Regions from separate parts of the Paenibacillus sp. LRG-1 genome, predicted to be linked through region 2. Evidence: riboswitches for the same ligand, from Rfam matches in the RefSeq annotation. Region 2 holds a riboswitch; the other holds the start of a gene.
What was found. A riboswitch is a leader RNA that binds a small molecule or an ion and turns the genes downstream of it on or off. The one in region 2 is predicted to bind ZMP and ZTP.
Positions count from the first base shown of each region.

Region 1: linked by a shared signal. The riboswitch ahead of ACUUJN_RS04490 (bifunctional 5,10-methylenetetrahydrofolate dehydrogenase/5,10-methenyltetrahydrofolate cyclohydrolase) and the one ahead of ACUUJN_RS24420 (TIGR01440 family protein) in region 2 are both predicted to bind ZMP and ZTP.

Region 1 covers NZ_CM170126.1:995,432-1,005,275, reverse strand. Annotated here, with positions in the region: gene ACUUJN_RS04535 (Gfo/Idh/MocA family protein) at 1-38, opposite strand, end outside; gene ACUUJN_RS04530 (deoxynucleoside kinase) at 236-877, opposite strand; gene ACUUJN_RS04525 (deoxynucleoside kinase) at 877-1,497, opposite strand; gene ACUUJN_RS04520 (response regulator transcription factor) at 1,644-2,243, opposite strand; gene ACUUJN_RS04515 (sensor histidine kinase) at 2,240-3,373, opposite strand; gene ACUUJN_RS04510 (hypothetical protein) at 3,493-3,615, opposite strand; gene ACUUJN_RS04505 (hypothetical protein) at 3,619-4,116, opposite strand; gene ACUUJN_RS04500 (PadR family transcriptional regulator) at 4,094-4,639, opposite strand; gene desA (Delta(5) desaturase DesA) at 4,924-5,985, opposite strand; ZMP/ZTP riboswitch at 6,199-6,283, shown strand; gene ACUUJN_RS04490 (bifunctional 5,10-methylenetetrahydrofolate dehydrogenase/5,10-methenyltetrahydrofolate cyclohydrolase) at 6,395-7,261, shown strand; gene ACUUJN_RS04485 (cyclodeaminase/cyclohydrolase family protein) at 7,258-7,893, shown strand; gene ACUUJN_RS04480 (ABC transporter substrate-binding protein) at 8,113-9,105, opposite strand; gene ACUUJN_RS04475 (winged helix-turn-helix transcriptional regulator) at 9,298-9,690, opposite strand; gene ACUUJN_RS04470 (NAD(P)H-dependent oxidoreductase) at 9,835-9,844, shown strand, end outside.
Region 2 covers NZ_CM170126.1:5,514,136-5,523,979, forward strand. Annotated here, with positions in the region: gene upp (uracil phosphoribosyltransferase) at 1-613, opposite strand, end outside; gene ACUUJN_RS24400 (ABC transporter substrate-binding protein) at 970-2,235, opposite strand; gene ACUUJN_RS24405 (carbohydrate ABC transporter permease) at 2,251-3,087, opposite strand; gene ACUUJN_RS24410 (carbohydrate ABC transporter permease) at 3,087-3,968, opposite strand; gene ACUUJN_RS24415 (serine hydroxymethyltransferase) at 4,143-5,393, opposite strand; gene ACUUJN_RS24420 (TIGR01440 family protein) at 5,514-6,101, opposite strand; ZMP/ZTP riboswitch at 6,322-6,403, opposite strand; gene ACUUJN_RS24425 (low molecular weight protein arginine phosphatase) at 6,482-7,066, opposite strand; gene ACUUJN_RS24430 (manganese efflux pump MntP) at 7,171-7,731, opposite strand; gene ACUUJN_RS24435 (L-threonylcarbamoyladenylate synthase) at 7,874-9,121, opposite strand; gene spoIIR (stage II sporulation protein R) at 9,276-9,844, opposite strand, start outside.

The DNA of each region.
Region 1 (9,844 bases), 1.5 Mb from region 2:
TCTGTTATCCAGTTGGTTCCAACAATACCAAAACGCATCACAGTATCCCATCCTTCCCGTGAGTCATTACAATTCATATGTACCTATTCTCGCATTCCAGCCTAAACTTGTCCACTATACCGTTAGTCATATCTCATGCTTTAACATGTTCATTCGACAAAAAAAGACTGTAGTCTATCAGCATAATTTATACTGATTGTACCACAGTCCCTGTTATTTATTTGGGGTTATATCTCTATTTTTTTGATATTACTTTTCCTACTTCTTCCAAAATGGCATCCATGGAAGCTGGGTCGTGTACATCATATTCATCAATGTTCAGACGCAGTACAGGACAGGCATCAAATTCGTTGATCCAATTGGAATATCTGCGATGCATTTGCTCCCAATAAGAACGCTCGGTCTGGATCTCCATCTCGCGACCGCGCTCCTCAATCCGACTCAGTATGGAGGGCAAGCTGCCTTCCAAATAGATCAACACATCAGGGTGCGGGAAAAACGGTGTCATCACCATCGCCTCAAACAGGCTAGTATACGTTTCATAATCGGTAGGGTTCATCGTTCCCTGATCGGCATGCATTTTCGCAAAAATGCCTGTGTCCTCATAAATAGAACGATCCTGCACAAAACCTCCACCAGACAAGAAAATATTCTTTTGTTCCTTGAAGCGTTCCGCGAGAAAATAAATTTGCAAATGAAAGCTCCATCTTTCGAAATCGTGATAAAATTTCTCCAGATAGGGATTATGATCGACCTGCTCCAAAGAGGTTTTAAAACCAAGGCGTCCGGCCAAAGCACCAGTCAGCGTGGATTTACCTACACCCACTGTACCCGCTACCGTAATCAGGGCATTCGCAGGAATGTTGTAATTATTCACTATATAAGCTCCTTTACATCGGAAACAATTTGTTTAAATTGTGCCTGGTTTTCTACAAAATCAATTTCATTCCCGTTCACGGTCAATATACGAGGGGAAGGGGACTGTTCAGCGAGAAACTGAATGCCTTTATCATAATCTATTATTAATTGCTCCAGATAAGCGGGGTCCATCTCCTGTTCAAAAGAGCGTGCACGCTTGCGAATTCTCCCCAGCAAGGTATCCAAATCTGCTTTAATATAAATGATAATGTCTGGCTTAGGCATATCATCCGTGAGCAGATGATAGATTTGACGATATTTTTCGAGCTTCACACCCTTAAGCGTACGTTCAGCAAAAATCAAATTCTTGTAGATATGATAATCAGAAATAACGGGCTGAGCTTTCTCGATATATTGCAGACCAGTATCCTCCAGCTGCTTATACCGATTGCAGAGAAAGAACATTTCCAGCTGAAAACTCCACTCATCTATATTTTGATAAAATTTATCGAGAAATGGGTTCTCCTCGACAATCTCTTTGATTATCGGCAAATGTAGCTCGGTTGAAAGCATCGAAGCCAACGTCGTTTTACCTGCTCCGATTGGCCCTTCAACGGCTATAAATGGGGCTTGTTTCATGCAGTTCTGCTCCTCCTTGTACTCCAGTCCATCCTGTGGACAACTATCCTATTGTATCACAAGGTAGTACGCTAAAGGCATACCAAATCTATGGATAAAACAAAAAAAACAGAGCGCTACATTTTGCTTCATAGCGTCCCTGTTTCTCACTTAAACCAACCTTTTTCATTAAAACGTGTAATCGCCTCGATCCGGTTACTGACACCCAGCTTATCGAGAATGACTGAAATATAATTGCGCACCGTCCCTGTCGTTAAATACAGTTCACCAGCAATCTCTTTTGTATTCTTTCCGTCAGCAATAAGCGCCAAAACGGTCTTTTCACGCTCTGTTAGCGGGTTGACTTCGGCATAAGCATCATCGACCAGTTCTGGAGCGTAAATACGTCGACCTGCCATAATACTTCGAATGGAGGAAGCCAGCTCTTCACTGGGACTGTCCTTGAGCAGATAACCGTGTGTCCCCGCCTTGATCGCTCGTTCAAAATACCCGGGGCGAGCAAACGTAGTTAAAATCAGTACCTTGCAGTTCAAGGCTTTGAGTTCCTCAGCCGCATCCAATCCGCTCTTAATCGGCATTTCGATGTCCATAATGCATATATCCGGCTGGTGCAGCTTCACCAGTTCTATAGCTTCTTCCCCGTTGCTTGCTTTTCCGACTACTTTCATGTCCTCTTCCAAGTCTAGCAGGGAGGCTAGAGCACCCAGCAGCATACGCTGGTCTTCTGCAATAACAATTCGAATCATGGCCCCACCTCCTCATTCGGCTTTTCAGGGATATTGGGCACTTTAATGACCAAGGTCGTTCCCTGATCTGAGCGCAGCTCCATACATCCGTTCACGAATTCGAGCCTTTCCTTCATTCCTTGCAGGCCATTTCCACGAAGGGTTCCATTTTCTCTCGTAGCACCGACTCCATTATCCTGAATCCGAAGAGTTAGTTCCTTACGAGACGGCTCAATAGTGATGGAGCAAGCGGTGGCTCCACTGTGCTTAACCACATTTGTCACTGCTTCCTTCATACACATACTAAGTACATTTTCATTCATTAATGATGTATGCTCCAGCTTCGGGTCGCCCTCCAAGGTCAATTCAATGTGAGCAGCCTTTAAGATCTGCCGAATACGTAACAGCTCATCCTCTAGTCGCATACCTCGCATTTGAGTAACCATTTCCCGCACCTCTTTTAACGCGCTTCTCGCCGTGAGACGAACATCGTTAATTTCAGCATGAGCACGCTCCGGGTACTGATCCATCAGTTTGCCCGCCAAATCGCTCTTCAGCCCGATGAGTGACAGCTTCTGACCTAAGGTATCGTGCAGGTCGCGCGCAATTCTTTGCCGTTCCTCCAGCTTAATCAATTCCGATATTTTCTTATTGGCATCCTCTAATTGGACTTGGAGCCGATCGCTTTTGTTGCGATTAAAATTCGTAATCGGAAGGAGAATCACACCGATCAGATTGAGCAGGATAAAAGGAATCTGTTTAATAAAAACGGGATTCTGAGATACAAAACCGTAATTGATCAATCCAATCGTAATAACCATTAAAATGATATACAGCGTCGTAAATGCCGCCTTACTTTTAATATTACCGATCAGATAGGCGATAAATATGGAAAAATACATATAGCTAAACAGCAGTGTCATGGTAATCGATATGGCAATCTGTACACTGGTCCAAAAGTATATGAGCCAGCCTTTTGAGACAAAAGCCAGTACATAACATGCAAAGAATACCAAAATAATAGCAGTACCCAGAATAATATGACTTGTAGATGAAGAGCTAAAGTAGTAAAAGGGCAGGATATAAAAGACGACCCACACATAAGGACTAAGCCCTGTATTTCTTTGGAAAATCTGATACCACTTTTGCATTCTGCCACCCTCTTCTACTTCACATGACTTATATCCCTTATCTTATCATACCACTGTTTCGTCTGCTCGAAAGCACCAAAGGTAAAGCCTTTCCTGTGAACCGCAAATGAACACTTTGATTAGAAGCCGTCCATTTTGCGGGAACTGATCTCAAACTTAAGCCATTCGCTGTACACTCCACCCACTGCACCAGATCGTGCTTTGAAATGGGACTGGTCTATATTTCTGATCAGCTCGTTCATGAATTATACATACCTAACGTTATTAAATTTCTTTTCTATATCTTTAGCAAATTTTCCGCCCTCATCGGCTAAATGTTTTCTCATAAAGAATCCACCAAAACCATTTATCCATGCTGCAAAAGCCAGTAGCCGAGATGGAAAGTCCGCTCCAATCGTACAACTAAATTCGCAAGAGTTGTTATCAACAGGCGTGATCTTCATTTCCCATGGAACTCCAACGATGGCGGGTATCCATCGCCATATATATGCTTCTGTCTTGTCAGAGTAGAAACGCAAATGATCCTTTGTGTGCTCTTTTAATTGATAGTGCTGAACAATCATCTCATTCCCCATATTTTCCACATTAACCATATAGAATTCACCATCTTCAAAATAACTGCCCATTGCCTTGTGAGCTTTTGAAAATGATTCATATTCAGCTGGAGTCATCTCAGTTACCCATTTGTACAAATCCACATTTTTAGCTGCAATCTGCAATTTAAATTTCTTTGTCATTCTCATCTTCATTATCCTTCTTTCCTGTAATTTTTCTTGTGAGTTCATCGTGCCAATTCATAATCATTTGAAAATATTCTTTGCCAAACATCAACGTCGCGTGCTCATATACGCCCATCTCATGAACGTGCTTCTCTTCTATCAAGGCAAGCTTGTTATATTCACTGGCGACAGTAGTTTGAAAGCTGGCAATCAAACGAACAACCTCAATGTCGTCAAGATATTTATAGAAGAAAAGCTTACTCAAATACTCATAATTAAAAGGGGAAAAAGTACATGGTGTTTTTAACCATTCTATAAATTCACTCTTCCCTTTTTCCGTAATACCATATGATTTTTTGAATCTGCCTTCCTCTACCACTTCTTCATACTTGATAAGCTCCCCCTTTTCCATTTTTTTCAGCATAGGATATATGCTTCCGAAGCTGGCATCAATAAAGTTGGAAGTGCTTATCGTCATCTTCTGCTTGATTTCATATCCTGTCATATCCTTTTCGCAGAGGAACCCAAGTATTACATAAATCAACATAAAATCTATTCCTTCTTTCCTGGCATAGTGAATTATCCTTCTGAAATCAAAGGGAACTTATCTCTGTTTACATGTAGCTAATTTATATACAATCGATATATATCGTTTCGATATATAGAATGTAAAGGTTGACGATCGATTTGTCAATAGCGCTTGCTAAAACAAAGAATGAAAGTACTGCATTTTCAATATAAACAAAAAAATCTAAAAGGATGTTATCCCTTTAGATTTCTCAAAGTAAACTGCAATTTTTCAACATCTCTTCAGAAAAGTTTTGTACAAAGTTATTTTCTTTCTGTGCTTACAACAGGTGTAGGGATGGGTTTCGTAACTGCAACACGTTTGCTGAGGAGCGGCCTCACTTGTTTAAAGGTCAAAAAGGTTTTCGTATTTTCATCCCAAAGTCGGAACTTCAAAGATTGCAGACTGCTACTTACTGTGATCGTGGTCGCCTTTTGAAGTAACGGTGTCGCTTCATGTGCTTTCTCCAAATTGTAATTTGGCACTTTAGGACTCAAGTGATGAACGTGATGAAATCCGATATTGCCCGTAATCCATTGCAATACTTTAGGAAGCTTGTAGTAAGAACTGCCTTCTACGGCCGCATTAATATAGCTCCACTCTTCATCGTGCTCAAAATACGAATCCTCAAATTGGTGTTGTACATAGAACAGCCAGATTCCCAACATACCAGATACAAAAAAGATAGGTGCCTGTACCAGAAGGAAGGCCTGCCATCCAATAGCCCATGACAACAGTGCGTACAATACAACGATGGATATATTCGTCACATAGGTGTTCATTTTTTCCTTGCGTTTGGCTGTCTTGATATTAAACCGATAGGAAATCAAAAAAGTATAGATCGGACCTAGTCCAAACATAACCCAAGGATTTCGATATATGCGATAGGCCAGCCGTGTCCATGTGGAAGCCTCTGTGTACTCTTCTACCGTAAGCACCCACATGTCACCTGTGCCTCTTTTATCCAGATTACTGCTGGTTGCATGGTGGATTGCGTGACTATTTTTCCATTGGTGATAAGGACAGAGCGTAATAATACCTGTAATCGTTCCCACAATGTCGTTCAGCTTGCGGCTTTTGAAGAAGGATTGATGACCACAATCATGAAAAATAATAAATGTCCGTACCACAAACCCCGATGCAACAATGGCAATTGGAAGTGTCAGCCAGTACGAAACCGACAGACTAAGATAAGCAGCATACCACAATAGGATCAGTGGACCCAAGGTATTGATGAGTTGCAGAACGCTGGATTTTGTGTTTATTTTCTCGTAGGGAGCCATATTTTTTTTCAATTGGGCTAATGGGAGTTGTGTCATACTCATTATGATCCTCCTTTAAAATGACGCCTATACCTTGATCCTGTTAGGCGTACATGTTGATCTAATCTCAGTATAAGGTAAAGCCTCTAGGCGCTGTAGTCATAAACGTCAGCTCGGGTATATGACATTTGTCATATAGACAAGTAACACAACCCGTTTTCCAAATGTTCGCGGGTTTCTTTTCTGATGATTATTTGTTAAAATATAAGGTATAATAACGCTGTATGTGACTGGCGAAGTCAGTGGAATGAACCACGAGGGAGCATACAAAAAAAGCGTACCGTTCGCCTGGGAGAAGTATTTGCAGAGGATTCGTCTGTCTTGACGACCTTGTGCAAATACTTTTTTTTCGTTTTAAGACCATGACACCCTGTTGATAAATCATGCGATAAATTCAGAGGAGGCACGGACTATGGCTATAATCATGAAATCCAAAGAAGCAGCTGAGCAAGTATATGCAACGATCCGTTCACAGGTAGAAAAAATGAAGCAGCAAGGACACCGTCCCCATCTGGCGACCCTATTGGTAGAAGGCGATCCGGCATCTGCATACTATGCACGGACCAAGCAAAAAATAGCGGAGAAGCTGGGAATCTCATTTCATCTCCATACTTTTGACCGTCATGTTAGCGAAGCCGAGCTACTGCACCTGATCGGCAGTCTGAACGATGCATCCCATGTACATGGCATTATGCTGGAACTGCCGCTTCCCCAACATCTTTCTGCCTCCGTTATTAAACAATCCATCGCCCCCTACAAGGATATTGATGGAATAACACCTGATAACAAGCTGGCTACCGTAACAGGTGACGCCGGACTATATCCCGCAACACCTCAAGCCTGTATCGAGCTGCTCAAGCATTACGGTCACACCTTGGCAGGCAAAAATGTCACGCTCGTGGGCATCGGGCAGACAGTGGGACTTCCCCTTTTCCACATGTTGCAAAGAGAAAATGCCACCGTTACCGCCTGTCATGCAGGTACGCGTGATATTGCAGAGCATCTGAGCCATGCAGACATTGCCTTCGTCGCAGTCGGATGCCCTGATGTGATTACGCAGGATATGGTCCATCCCGGTCTGATTCTCGTGGATGCAGGAATTAACGAGACACTGGAAGGAAAAATCGTGGGTGACGCTGCTTCAAACGTGGGTGAAAAGGTACATGCCATTTCTCCGGTTCCCGGCGGTGTTGGCACCTTAACGACTGCGATTTTGTACAAAAATCTGCTCAAAGCGATACATCTGCAACACTACTCCAGAGAGGTGGTCTATTCATGAGTGAACTGTCGTGGAACAATTCCATCGGACATTTTCTGAAAGAGGCTGCAAGTGCAGCGCCTACCCCCGGCGGAGGAAGTGTATCCGCATTGGCTGCGGCACTAGGCGCGGCTATGACCTCCATGACCGCCAACCTTTCACAAGGAGAAAAATATGCGCACATCCATGAACAAATCACGGATGTCATTAGTAGCATGGAAAGATTGTCTACACATTGTGAGGAACTAATGGTCGCAGACATCCAATCCTTTGAACAGTACATGACCGCGCTGCGTTTGCCCAAGGAAACAGACGAAGAAAAGCGCTATCGTACCCATTCCCTACAGACAGCGGTGATCGCTGCCATTGAGGTACCCATGCGCCTGCTGGAAGTATGCCGGGACGGATTGTCGCAAGCCTACAACATTGTGGAAATGTCCAATAAAAATGTGATTTCAGATCTTGGCATCGGCGCGATCCTGTTCGAAGCAGCAGCTCAATCTGCCCTGCTTACCATCGACATTAACCTTGCTTCGCTGAAAGACTTGGATGTCAAATACTCCTATGAGACCAAGACAGCCGCACTCATCCGTGAAATCGGACAAATCAAAGAACAAACCTTGTTGATGGTACGCAGTCGAATAGCGAATTAGTCTGCTCATAACCGTGTTTAACCTGTTCTAAAACATTTCTTCAAAAAAATAACTGATTGGATACAAAAAGAAGATACTATCGAAATTACGACGAAATAGTAAATAAAAAACCAGTCCAAACATGATTCATGTTGGACTGGTTTTTATTGCTAGATACTGCGTGTATTATGCGATCTCTTAGTCGTTTTGGGCAATTCATTACAACGCAGAATCTCACACCTATTGTTTAGCTTTATTCTCTTTTTCTCTTTCGACCAGCATATCTACGATCATATCAATTTGCCCGGTAATAGCGATTGGATCATAGCGATAATACGTATCAAAATCGTTAAAGAACACTCTATTGTTCTTCACCGCAGGAAGATTCCCCCACACAGCGGACGACTTTAGTTGCTTGAGCGCGTCACCCTTTTTCTCGGGGTCATACGTAGTCAGGAACATATAATCTGCGTCATACTGTGGCAATACCTCCATCGAAAGCTGCACCGTTTGTTCCTTGGAGTTCACTGTTTTCTTTGGCATGTTCAGTTTAAGCGCATTGTATACAGCTTGGCCGCCGCGACCCGCATTGTCGCCAAAGATCCAAAGTGCGTGCTTGTCCGTCAGCTCATACAAACCGAAAGTTGCCTTTTCGTCAATCACACCTTTAAGACGTGCGCGACCTTCAGCGGCCTTTTTATCAAATGCAGCAATAAATTGCTCAGCCTTCTCCTTTTCCCCGGTGATATCGCCGAACAGCTTGACCGTGTCATAGATATTAGTCGTCGTGCCGTACGGAATGTACAGGGTAGGTGCGATTTTAGACAAAGCCTCATAATTCGTATCCTTCATAACCACGATCAGATCAGGTTTGAGTTCCAGCGTCTTTTCCAAATTGGTCGGATCACCCACCTCTTTGGTTCTTTTTTCCTTCAGCAAATCGGTCAGAAAAGGATTTTGAAACGCAGTCGGCTCTACACCCACCACGTTAGCACCCACGGACAGCAATTCTCCGCCGTAAAAATCCGTTACAATACGCTGGGGCTTAGCAGGAATTTGAATATCCCCCTTAACCGTTTTAAAGCTTCTAGTCTCTCCAGTAGTAGCCGACTCTTGCTTATCTCCTGAAGATGAAGCCGGATTACTTCCATTATTATTTCCGCCGCAAGCGCTGATGAGTACAGACAATACAAGTAACATAGCTGTCATCATAAAATACGATTTTCTTTTCAACTGATTAGCCCCCTATATATTGTGAAGATGATCTTCCCGATACACATGATAATGATTATCAATATCGTAAGAAATATATCAAGCGTCGTCCTTACTGTCAACTGAAAAACGAACTTTGCATCATTTCACTTTAAAAATGAAAAGACCTGCCAAAATGATGGCCAGGTCTTCTTTGTGGAGCCGTCTCAAAACCTACACATTGGGGCTAGGTTGCTGAAGGCTGCTTTCTGGTGATCGCTGTTTTGTTTTATATTCTTCTCCCCAATCCTTCATCAGGTTAATAATCGGGATGAGCGTTTTTCCGAATTCGGTGAGAGAGTATTCGACCTTAGGAGGAACCTGTTGGTAGACTTCACGGTGAACGACTCCGTCCTCTTCCAGCTCACGCAATTGGAGTGTCAGCATACGCTGAGTAATTCCCGGACAGATCCGCCGAAAATCACTAAATCGCTTAGTCCCATACATGAGATGATATAAAATAATCCCTTTCCATTTGCCCCCAATCACGTCCAGCGTGAACTCAACTGGACACGCCTGATCATTTCCAGCGGTACATTCCCCAAAGCCGCCTTTCCGATTACGCATAGGCTTTTCTCCTCCTTAGTATCATTTTATATACTACAGCACATTAATGTGCGTACTTCAAAAACGGTCATGTATATTCTAATATTAAGCATGTCACTTGGTAAGCGTCAATTTTAATCAACATCCATAAGGAGTGGAATAACGATGGAAACCT
Region 2 (9,844 bases):
AGCGGTCTCCCGCGTCACCAAGACCTGGAATGATGTATCCATGATCATCCAGACGCTCGTCCAATGCAGCGACGTAGATGTCTACATCAGGATGCGCATCCTGCACAGCTTTGACTCCTTCAGGAGCAGCAATCAGATTCATCATTTTAATTTGAGTGCAACCTCTCTTTTTCAACACATCAATCGCCGCAATTGCCGAGCCACCCGTTGCAAGCATCGGATCAATCACGATCAACTCGCGCTCAGTTACATCTGTAGGCAGCTTCGTATAGTATTCTACGGGTTGCAGCGTCTCAGGATCGCGGAACAGTCCCACATGGCCTACCTTTGCTGCAGGCAGCAGCTTTACTACGCCATCCAGCATACCCAAGCCTGCACGCAGAATCGGAATAAGACCCAGCATACGTCCTGAAATCACTTTACCTTCTGTCTCAGCAACCGGTGTCTGCACCGTAATGCTTTCCAGCGGGATATCCCGTGTAATTTCATAAGCCATCAATGTTGCTACTTCATCCACCAGCTCGCGGAAATCCTTGGTGTTGGTCCGCACATCGCGGATAAATGTAAGTTTGTGTTGGATCAAAGGGTGATCGCAAACCACCAGTTTCGCCATAATATATTCCCTCCGGTATTATCGTCACGTTCTTTCGCGCCAGCATATCGAACTATCCTGAGTCGAAAGGATCTATGTAACCTATTTGTACAAACCAAATAAGCACAGATGCAATGCGTGCCTGTAAATCCTGTTTATTATAACATTCCCTTGATTGATTTAACACCTGCCACCGCAACCTTTTGTCAAGGGAAAGATATGACATGTAAAATACTTATTAAGACCACTTCACGTGTGACTTTCGTCACATAAAAACACATCAAAAAGGCCCTGACGGCACTTGACCGTCAAAGCCTGTGGACTTTAAGCTTCCTGCCCGACCTATCCCCTTTGCATCCTCATGCAGCGCTATTCTTTTATCTATACTTCAAATTGTCCCATGCTCCCTGAAATTGCTGAAGCATTTCATCCTTCGTGATAACCCCTGCAATATAGGCTTGCATACTACTGCTTAAATCCTGATTCAGCCCCTTCGGGAAGCGTTGGAAGTTCCAGCTCCATATCTTGCCTTCCCTCACATGCCGAGATATTTCTGCACCTAGATCACCTGTCATCTCGTCACTGGACGTGATACTTTTGAAGGCGGGAACAAACTTAAACTCCTTGGTGATATAGTGCTTGCCTGTTTCTGATGTGACCAACCAATTGAGGAATTCTTTTGCCTCCTGCTTCACAGGCGAATTTTTGTTGACCACCCAGTTCGAAGCCACTCCGACAGCCAGTCTACCTCCTGTGGAGGGATCATTGTCTATAGGCGCAGGCAGAATACCCAAATTCAAGTTAGGATTAATTCCATCCATTTGCGGTTGCGTCCAATTCCCCTGGTGCATCATAGCAGCCTTACCTGTCGAAAACAGTGTCACTTGTGTATTGTAATCCGTAGTGAGCGGATTGCGGTTTCCATATTTTATAGTTAGGTCAAGCAACTTCACCCACTGATCGAACACCGGGTTACCAGGGATGCGAGCCGTTCCTTTGTTTAAATCCGCAACATAACTTTCCGGGTTCGGCTGTCTGGCAAACGGGATATTGATAAAATGGTTCCCCAGAACCCACCATTCCGCATACCCGTTAGCAAAAGGTATAATCCCTGCCGCTTTCAGTCGCTTGGCTGCTTCTTCCAGTTCATCTATCGTCTGAGGCAGTTTGGTTATGCCCGCTTTTTTGAACAAATCCTTGTTATAAACAAAACCAAATCCTTCTAGGTTCATAGGCTGTCCATAAATCTTACCGTTAACCGTCATCGGCTTACGAGCGAAATCGTCCAGATCCTTCACCCATGGCTGATCCGACAAATCCTCCAAGTACTCCAGCCACGTATCGCGGTCCTGGTAGCCCTCATTTGTAAAAATGTCCGGCTGATCGCCTGATGCGAATTTAGCCTTCAACGAAGCACCATAGTCCGTACCACCACCGACAGATTGGATATCCAGCTTGATGCCAGGGTGGGTCTTTTCATATTCAGCCTTCAGCTTGTTTAACGGTTCCGAAATTTCTACTTTGAATTGATAAATGTGTATCGTTTTCGTCTCACTCTGTTGAGCCTTCGTATTTCCACAACCTGCAAGTGTACATGCGAGCAGCACCATCAAGGAGATGACAAGTAACGCTGTTTTTTTCATCGGTTATCCCTCCCATCAGCCTTTGACCGCACCGGCTGCAATGCCAGAAACGATGTATTTTTGCATCACCAGAAAAAACACAACAACTGGCGCGATCCCCAATACCAGTGCTGGCAGCGCCAAGTCCCATTGCTTGGTGTACTGACCAAACAACATATAGGTTGCAATCGGAATGGTGCGCAACTCAGGATCATTCAAAATGAGTGAAGGCAACAGATAGTCATTCCAGATCCATAAGGTGTTCAAAATAAGTACGGTTACGAACATAGGCAGCAGCAGTGGACAAACGATGCGAAAGAACACCCCGTACCGGGATGAACCGTCCACCCTTGCCGCCTGCTCGATCTCAATAGGTACCGTTTTAATAAAGCCATGAAAAAGAAAAACGGACAAAGGCGCTCCAAAACCCAGATAACATAAGATCAGTCCCGGTATACTGTTGTTCAAGCTCAATACGTTGGACACTTCCATAAGCGGCAACATAATTGATTGAAAAGGGACTACCATCGCAGCCACAAGCAAACCGAATAGGAAACGATTAAAAAGAGTATCATGCCGAACCATCTGGTAAGCGGCCATTGAGCTGATTAGCAGCAAAAGCGCATTACTGACGATCGTGACAATCAGTGAATTCCCCAGTGCTGTGGGAAAGTTTATTTTATTCCAGGCGTTAGCATAGTTTTCAAAACGGAAGGTTGTCGGCCACGAAGCGGAATGGGCCAAAATGTCGCCAAAGGATTTAACGGAGTTTACGAGCAAAAAATAGAACGGAACCAGAAAGATTAACCCGATCACAATAAGCAATAATTCAACAGCCCATGTGCCCAAACGATAGTTTGACGTTTTTCCCATTACATTTCGACCTCCTTTTTCTTCGTGAGACGCACCTGAATACTGGTAATGATCGCAACGACCACAAAGAAAATCATAGCTTTGGCAGTCCCTAATCCAAGTCGATTATTTGTAAACGCTTCATTATATATGTCCAACGCTACAGACTCTGTCGACTTGAAAGGTCCCCCCTTCGTGAGAGCCAAATTCAACTCAAATACTTTAAAGGACCAGGATATCGCCAGGAACAAGCAGACGGTCACCGCTGGCATAATAAGTGGCACTACGATATGACGCAAAATCTGTCTTCGGCTTGCACCGTCGATTTGGGCCGATTCAATAAGGGCATGCGGGACATTATTTAACGAGGATATGTAAATAACCATGAGATAACCTGCATATTGCCATACAAACACAATGACAGTTCCCCAAAAAGCAGTTGGCCCATCACCCAACCACGGCAGTTTAAAAAAGGAAAGCCCTGTCGCCTCCCCTACCGCAGAAAAGCCGCGTACAAATATAAATTGCCAGATAAAGCCGAGCAGCAAGCCGCCAATCATATTGGGCATAAAAAATACAGTTCGCAGTGCATTACGGGTACGCAGCGGTTTGGTAAGTGCATAGGCTAGGAAAAAGCCAATCAGGTTTGTCAGAATGACACCACATACGGTAAACCGGACCGTAAACCAGAACGCATTACGGAAATCTGGATCATCCCTAAAAATATGAACGTAATTCCCTAGTCCGAGCCATCGGATATTTTCAGATACTCCATCCCAGTTCGTCATGGAATAATACAGCCCCAGCAGGAACGGAATGACCATAATCAAGACGAAAAACAACGCCATCGGTCCCACAAATACGAGTTGCTGCAATAATTGCGCGGATTTTCTTTGACTCAATGCAATCACTCCTTTGTCGTAGATCATGAAGGATAGCGCGCGTAAACCCTTACTGTAATCGCTTATTACCCAAAAATGTAAGTTTCGAGTCGTTCGGAAGCAAAAAAAGGCTGTTCACCTCCGGCTTACGGAAGGAAAACAGCCTTTAACATAAAGATTATGAATGTTGATGAATTAGTATTGAGTTCCTGGATAGATCGGGAACTTGTCTGTCAATTCGCCAACCGCTTGGCTCGCTTTGGACAATACAGTATCATCTTTCGGATTTTTAAGGGTTTCGGCAATGATTTTACCGATCTTGACCATAGCCTCTTCATCCATACCACGAGATGTTGCAGCAGGTGTACCAATACGAATCCCGCTTGTTACGAATGGACTGGTCGGGTCAAAAGGAATCGCATTTTTATTCACTGTGATGCCCACGGAATCCAATACATGCTCCGCTTCTTTACCTGTGATATTCAAATTGCGCGTATCCAACAGCATCAGATGGTTATCCGTACCACCGGATACAATGTTAATCCCCTCAGCCAGCAGTGTTTCAGCCAGCACCTGTGCGTTGCGGACTACGTTTTGCGCATAGGTTTTGAACGATGGCTGGAGCGCTTCACCCAAAGCAACCGCTTTGGACGCAATCACATGCATCAGTGGCCCCCCTTGAGTACCAGGGAAAATAGCTTTATCAATCGCTTGCGCCCATGCTTTGCGAGTCAGAATCAGACCCCCACGCGGACCACGCAGCGTTTTGTGTGTCGTTGTTGTTACAAATTGGGCATGCGGAACTGGACTTGGGTGAATTCCCGCTGCCACAAGACCTGCGATATGTGCCATATCCACCATGAACAAAGCACCTACATCATTGGCAATGGAAGCAAAAGCTTCAAAATCAATAGTACGCGGATATGCACTCGCGCCAGCTACAATCAGACGAGGACGGTGCTTGAAGGCTGCCTTACGCACTTCATCGTAGTCGATGCGGAAGTTGTCTTCGCGTACACCATAGGCAGCAAAGTTATACAACAAGCCGGAAGCGTTAACCGGACTTCCGTGTGTTAAGTGGCCACCATGCGCCAGATTCATACCCAGTACAGTATCTCCAGGTTGGAGAGCTGCCAGATACACCGCCATGTTGGCTTGTGCTCCAGAGTGAGGCTGCACGTTAGCATGCTCGGCGCCGAACAGTTCTTTCGCGCGGTCACGTGCGATGTCTTCAACGATATCTACATGCTCACAGCCACCATAGTAGCGTTTGTTCGGATAACCTTCAGCATATTTATTCGTCAGCACGGAGCCCATGGCTTCCATTACTGCTTCACTGACAATGTTCTCGGATGCGATTAGCTCGATATTGTGGCGTTGTCGTTTCAGTTCAAGTCCCATTGCTTCCATCACTGCCGGGTCACTTTTACGCAGGTGTTCCATCATGATTGATTACTCCCTCTCCATAGTCAATTGTTGGGTATACAAGCAAACGCCTGCTCCTCTGTTGGGTACCTCATCATCAATGCAAAAAAGATTAGTACAAACATGCCGCCATGCCAAATGCTAATCGCAGTTTCCGCCGACTTCTTGCTCCAGACTGTACACCGCCCGTTGTCCGCCAATAAGTGGAGGACGGGTGAACGCTGCTGTCACACGTGCTTCGCCAATCCAGCGAAGGCTTGGGCGAAACGGAACAGCAATGGGTCGCAGATGCATGCCAATCAGCGTTTCGCCGATGTCTATCCCGGCATGAGCCTGCACGTTCGCCGCCAAACACGCGTCGCTCATAGAACGATAGGCGACGGTAGCCATAGAGCCTCCTGCTGTACGAACAGGAACAGCTGCAACCTCCATCAGTCCCAATCGCTCCAGCACAGCCCGTTCAACGACCAGCGCTCGGTTCAAATGCTCACAGCATTGAAACGCCACATCAAAGCCATACTCCCTGCGAACAGACTCTACTCCAGACAACAGTTGCTGAGCCACATCGAGCGCTCCCGCCGTACCAATCCGACTTCCAGCCACTTCACTTGTGCTAACGCCGATAACCAGCAGGCGACCAGCCTTGAGACTGGCTGCTTCTGCGATTTCCCGCACGACAGAAGTGGTCTGTGCTTCCAGCGGAATCTCATGATCTAATTGTTCCACCATTGGAACCTCCTTTGGTTGAACAGCCTCTCAGAGACTAGGCACGGTCTCATGCCCCAAGTTCAACACACTCTCTCCTGATCACAATCTGACTATATTATAGCCGATGTTTCAGATTTCGAGCAGAAAAAATGGAAGAATCTTTAATGGAATCAACTCTCAGCTAAAAATCTGGCATAACTTGTATATGAAAAAAAGAGCAGTCCACACCTATGTGGAATTGCTCTTTTGCCCAGGCGACCGGCCGTATATCCGATGCTCCATCGTGGTTAATCCCACTTTTGTCGCCAGTTACATCGGATTCTCATTTTTCCACCTTATCTTAACGGATTAACCGCCGAAAATCAACAGATTCCGTACAAAACAGATGAGTAATACCAATTTTATTCGGAAGATGCCTTTAGCTTGTCCAGCAGCTTATGCAGTGCCGTACGGATTTCCGCAGCTGTGACATCGTAATCTTCTCGCGAACCGCCAAACGGATCAGAAATATCAAAGCCCGGAATCCGTTGGTGTAATTCAATCATTCGTTCACGCTCCTGCGCCGATAGCTCTTGTCCGAGTGAAGCCATCAACTGCTGTGAAGCATATAAACTATCCAACTCCTGTACATCATTCAACACCGCATCCCGGTTCTCCACATATTCCTTAAGCGTAAATACTTTGCCCGCCGTTTGGGGAAAGCGCTGAATTACGTGCTGTTTATGTCCTTGCGTCAAGGTTAAGATCAGATGCGCCCACCCGGCAAGCCCGTCGCTCAAAGAGGTTGAAGTGATCTGATCGGATATATCATGATCACGTAGAACCGCCTCTGCATGTCGGGATATTGGCGTGCCTTCCATCGCGGCTACTCCCGCAGAACGTACTTCCAGTTCTAGCCCATGCTCAGCAGCCAACTTACGCAGCATCCCTTCAGCCATTGGACTGCGACAGGTATTCCCTGTGCATACGAATAAGATATTCTTCAACGTTTTCACCCCCCGTATGTTAAAAAAATATATAAACAGAGGATTACTATAGTTCTAATCCCTTACTATAATCCTGCATTTATTTTACACTGTCTACGCTAAAATCAAAACATAAACATAAAGCCGAATGCCAGCAAAATGGCACCGCCCACTGCTTCTCCATAATCTCCTAGATTGCGGCTGACCTTGCGACCCAGCAGCAGACCCAACATCGCCATTGCTCCCCCGCAAAAACCAAACGCCAAAACGGACAGCACCAGATCACTTTGGAACATACCTAGTGACACTCCTACAGAAAATGAGTCAACGCTCACCCCAAGTGCAAACAGCAAAAGGCCTAAAGGCGAACGATGATCCAATACCTGTACGCCGTCCCCTTTAAAGGAATTATACACCATATGCCCGCCCAAAAGGATGAGTAACCCCCCTGCGAAGTAGGCCGTCACATGACCTAATAAAGAACTCATATAATGGCCTGTGAACATTCCCAGCAATGGCATCAGAATGTGAAAAAAACCAATAACAGTACTGATGCGCAGCACGTCTCGCAGGCGTATCCCCTTCATGCCGATCCCTACGCCCAGCGATAACGCATCCATTCCTAGCGCTACCGCCATGATCAGAATCGTTACAACCTGCCCGGCATGGGCAGAGGCTGCCAGCATACTCCATCCCTCCATTATCCGTCTGTTCTTGTACACGTTATGCGGACAAGGGGGAAATCAGTACAAGCATACACTGAAAGTACCCAATACCGAGATGAGGAGGGAGGAAAATTTAATATAAGAGGCTCTGATTCGACAGAAGCTACAAGCGGACGATTCGGTGACCTGCCGCTTTAAGCAGGCGGTTCATGACGGCGTCTCCCAATCCTTTCGGCGGACAGGATTCCGCCAAAATGTAGGTGACGCCGTCCTCGTCGCAGCGGCGCAGCACGCCGTACAGGCGCTGCGCTGCCTCATGGAGCGCGTCCAGCTTGCCTAGCGTGTAGACGCGCTCTCCGGCGTAGCCGGCGGCATGCTCGTCAAACGCGAGCACTGCCGTGCGCTCCCCGCGCGCGGAAGCCTCCGCCAGCGCGGCGCGAATCCAGCCCGTCACCTCAACGGACGACGGGCCTTGTACCACGCTCAAGCGGCCTCGCGGCGCGTAGTGCGTGTACTTCATGCCTGGCGAGCGCGGCGCCGGGCTGTCCGCGTCTTCCCCAGGCGTAGCGGCCAACGCCGGGTCCAGCACGACGGCGCGAGCAACCGCAGCGAGCTGCTCGGCCGTCACGCCGCCGGGGCGCAGGATGGTGACGGTTCCGTCGTCACCCGCCTGCACCACCGTGGACTCCAGCCCCACCCCCGTGGGACCTCCGTCCAAAATGCCGCCGATGCGGCCCTCCAGATCCTCCCGCACATGCTGTGCAAGGGTGGGACTGGGTCTTCCCGACCGGTTGGCGCTTGGCGCAGCAAGCGGACAACCCGCTTCAGCGATCAAACGAAGCGCTATCGGATGATCCGGCATGCGCACACCAACCGTGTTCAGCCCGGCTGTCACACGCGATGACAGTGCCTGCGGCACTACCGGCAATACGAGAGTCAGCGGTCCCGGCCAGAACATATTCATCAGCGCTCGGGCTGTATCGTTTATTTCTGCTACCATACCCTCTAATTGATCAGCATCAGAAATATGTACAATGAGCGGGTTATCGGAAGGGCGTCCTTTGGCAGCAAATACCGCCTCCACCGCTTTTGTACTACGCGCATCGGCCCCCAGGCCGTACACGGTCTCCGTAGGAAAGGCTACCGTCTCTCCAGCTTGGAGGAGTAAGGCGGCCTCGCGTATGCCCTTTTCCGCCGTGATCCGAGTCTGTTCATCCCAAATTTCGTCAGAAACATCCCCGTCAGTGTTGCTCAAAGGAACCAAACATCTTACATCCCACCATTGTGTATGGGAAGACTTCAATGCCTGCTTCAGCTCGCGAATTCCCTGTTCATCTAGCTTTTGCTCAGGTTTTTCCTTTTGCACAAATTCTCCGCGCAAGTCTTGCATTTGATTCGATTTATCGCTCATATCAGATCATCCCATATCTTATTGTCATACAAGCCAGTTATTTCGTTTGATCCCCATAAAGCTACTTTGAAAGATCAGTTCATTTGGCTCTGCCATGTGTATATCTATCGTAAGTTCCATTATAGCATATGGGGAAACTTACACTCCTCAACGTTTAGGCAAACAAGCCACTCACCCAGCTACACAGTCCCGCAAGTGCATCCCACAGAAAAAAACGTACTTCCGGCTCCTTGTCAGCGGCATTCGTCCGACTTTCTCCGTGATCCGTTTTTGCTGATACCGTTTGTGCCGCTGCTTCCCCACTGCCTGCATCAATAAAGCACAGCGGAGGAAACAGCACGCACCACCAATTTTGCCCTTTTCCTTGCCCCAGCGTAACCCGAAGCGCTTCATAATTCCCTGCTGGGTAGACCAGACCACCGTACATTTTCGTTGGGAAAGGTACGCTCGCCAGTTCCACCTGATGATCATATGCAATGCCGCGACGAGCCAGTTCCGTACCTACCAAACGGTCAATTTCAGGTAAATGAGCACCAATCAATGATCTAGCTTGATCTAAGCTTTGCGGGTTTTCCAGCTCACCCACCCAGGCATTCATCTGCTGTACAATAGCGTCCCGTATTTCGCGTTTAACCAGCTGATCCTCCGGACGATCCGAGTTGGCCAAAATACGCAGTCGAATGGAGTCATGTGGAATCACATTCAGCCCTGTTGTAGCTACTC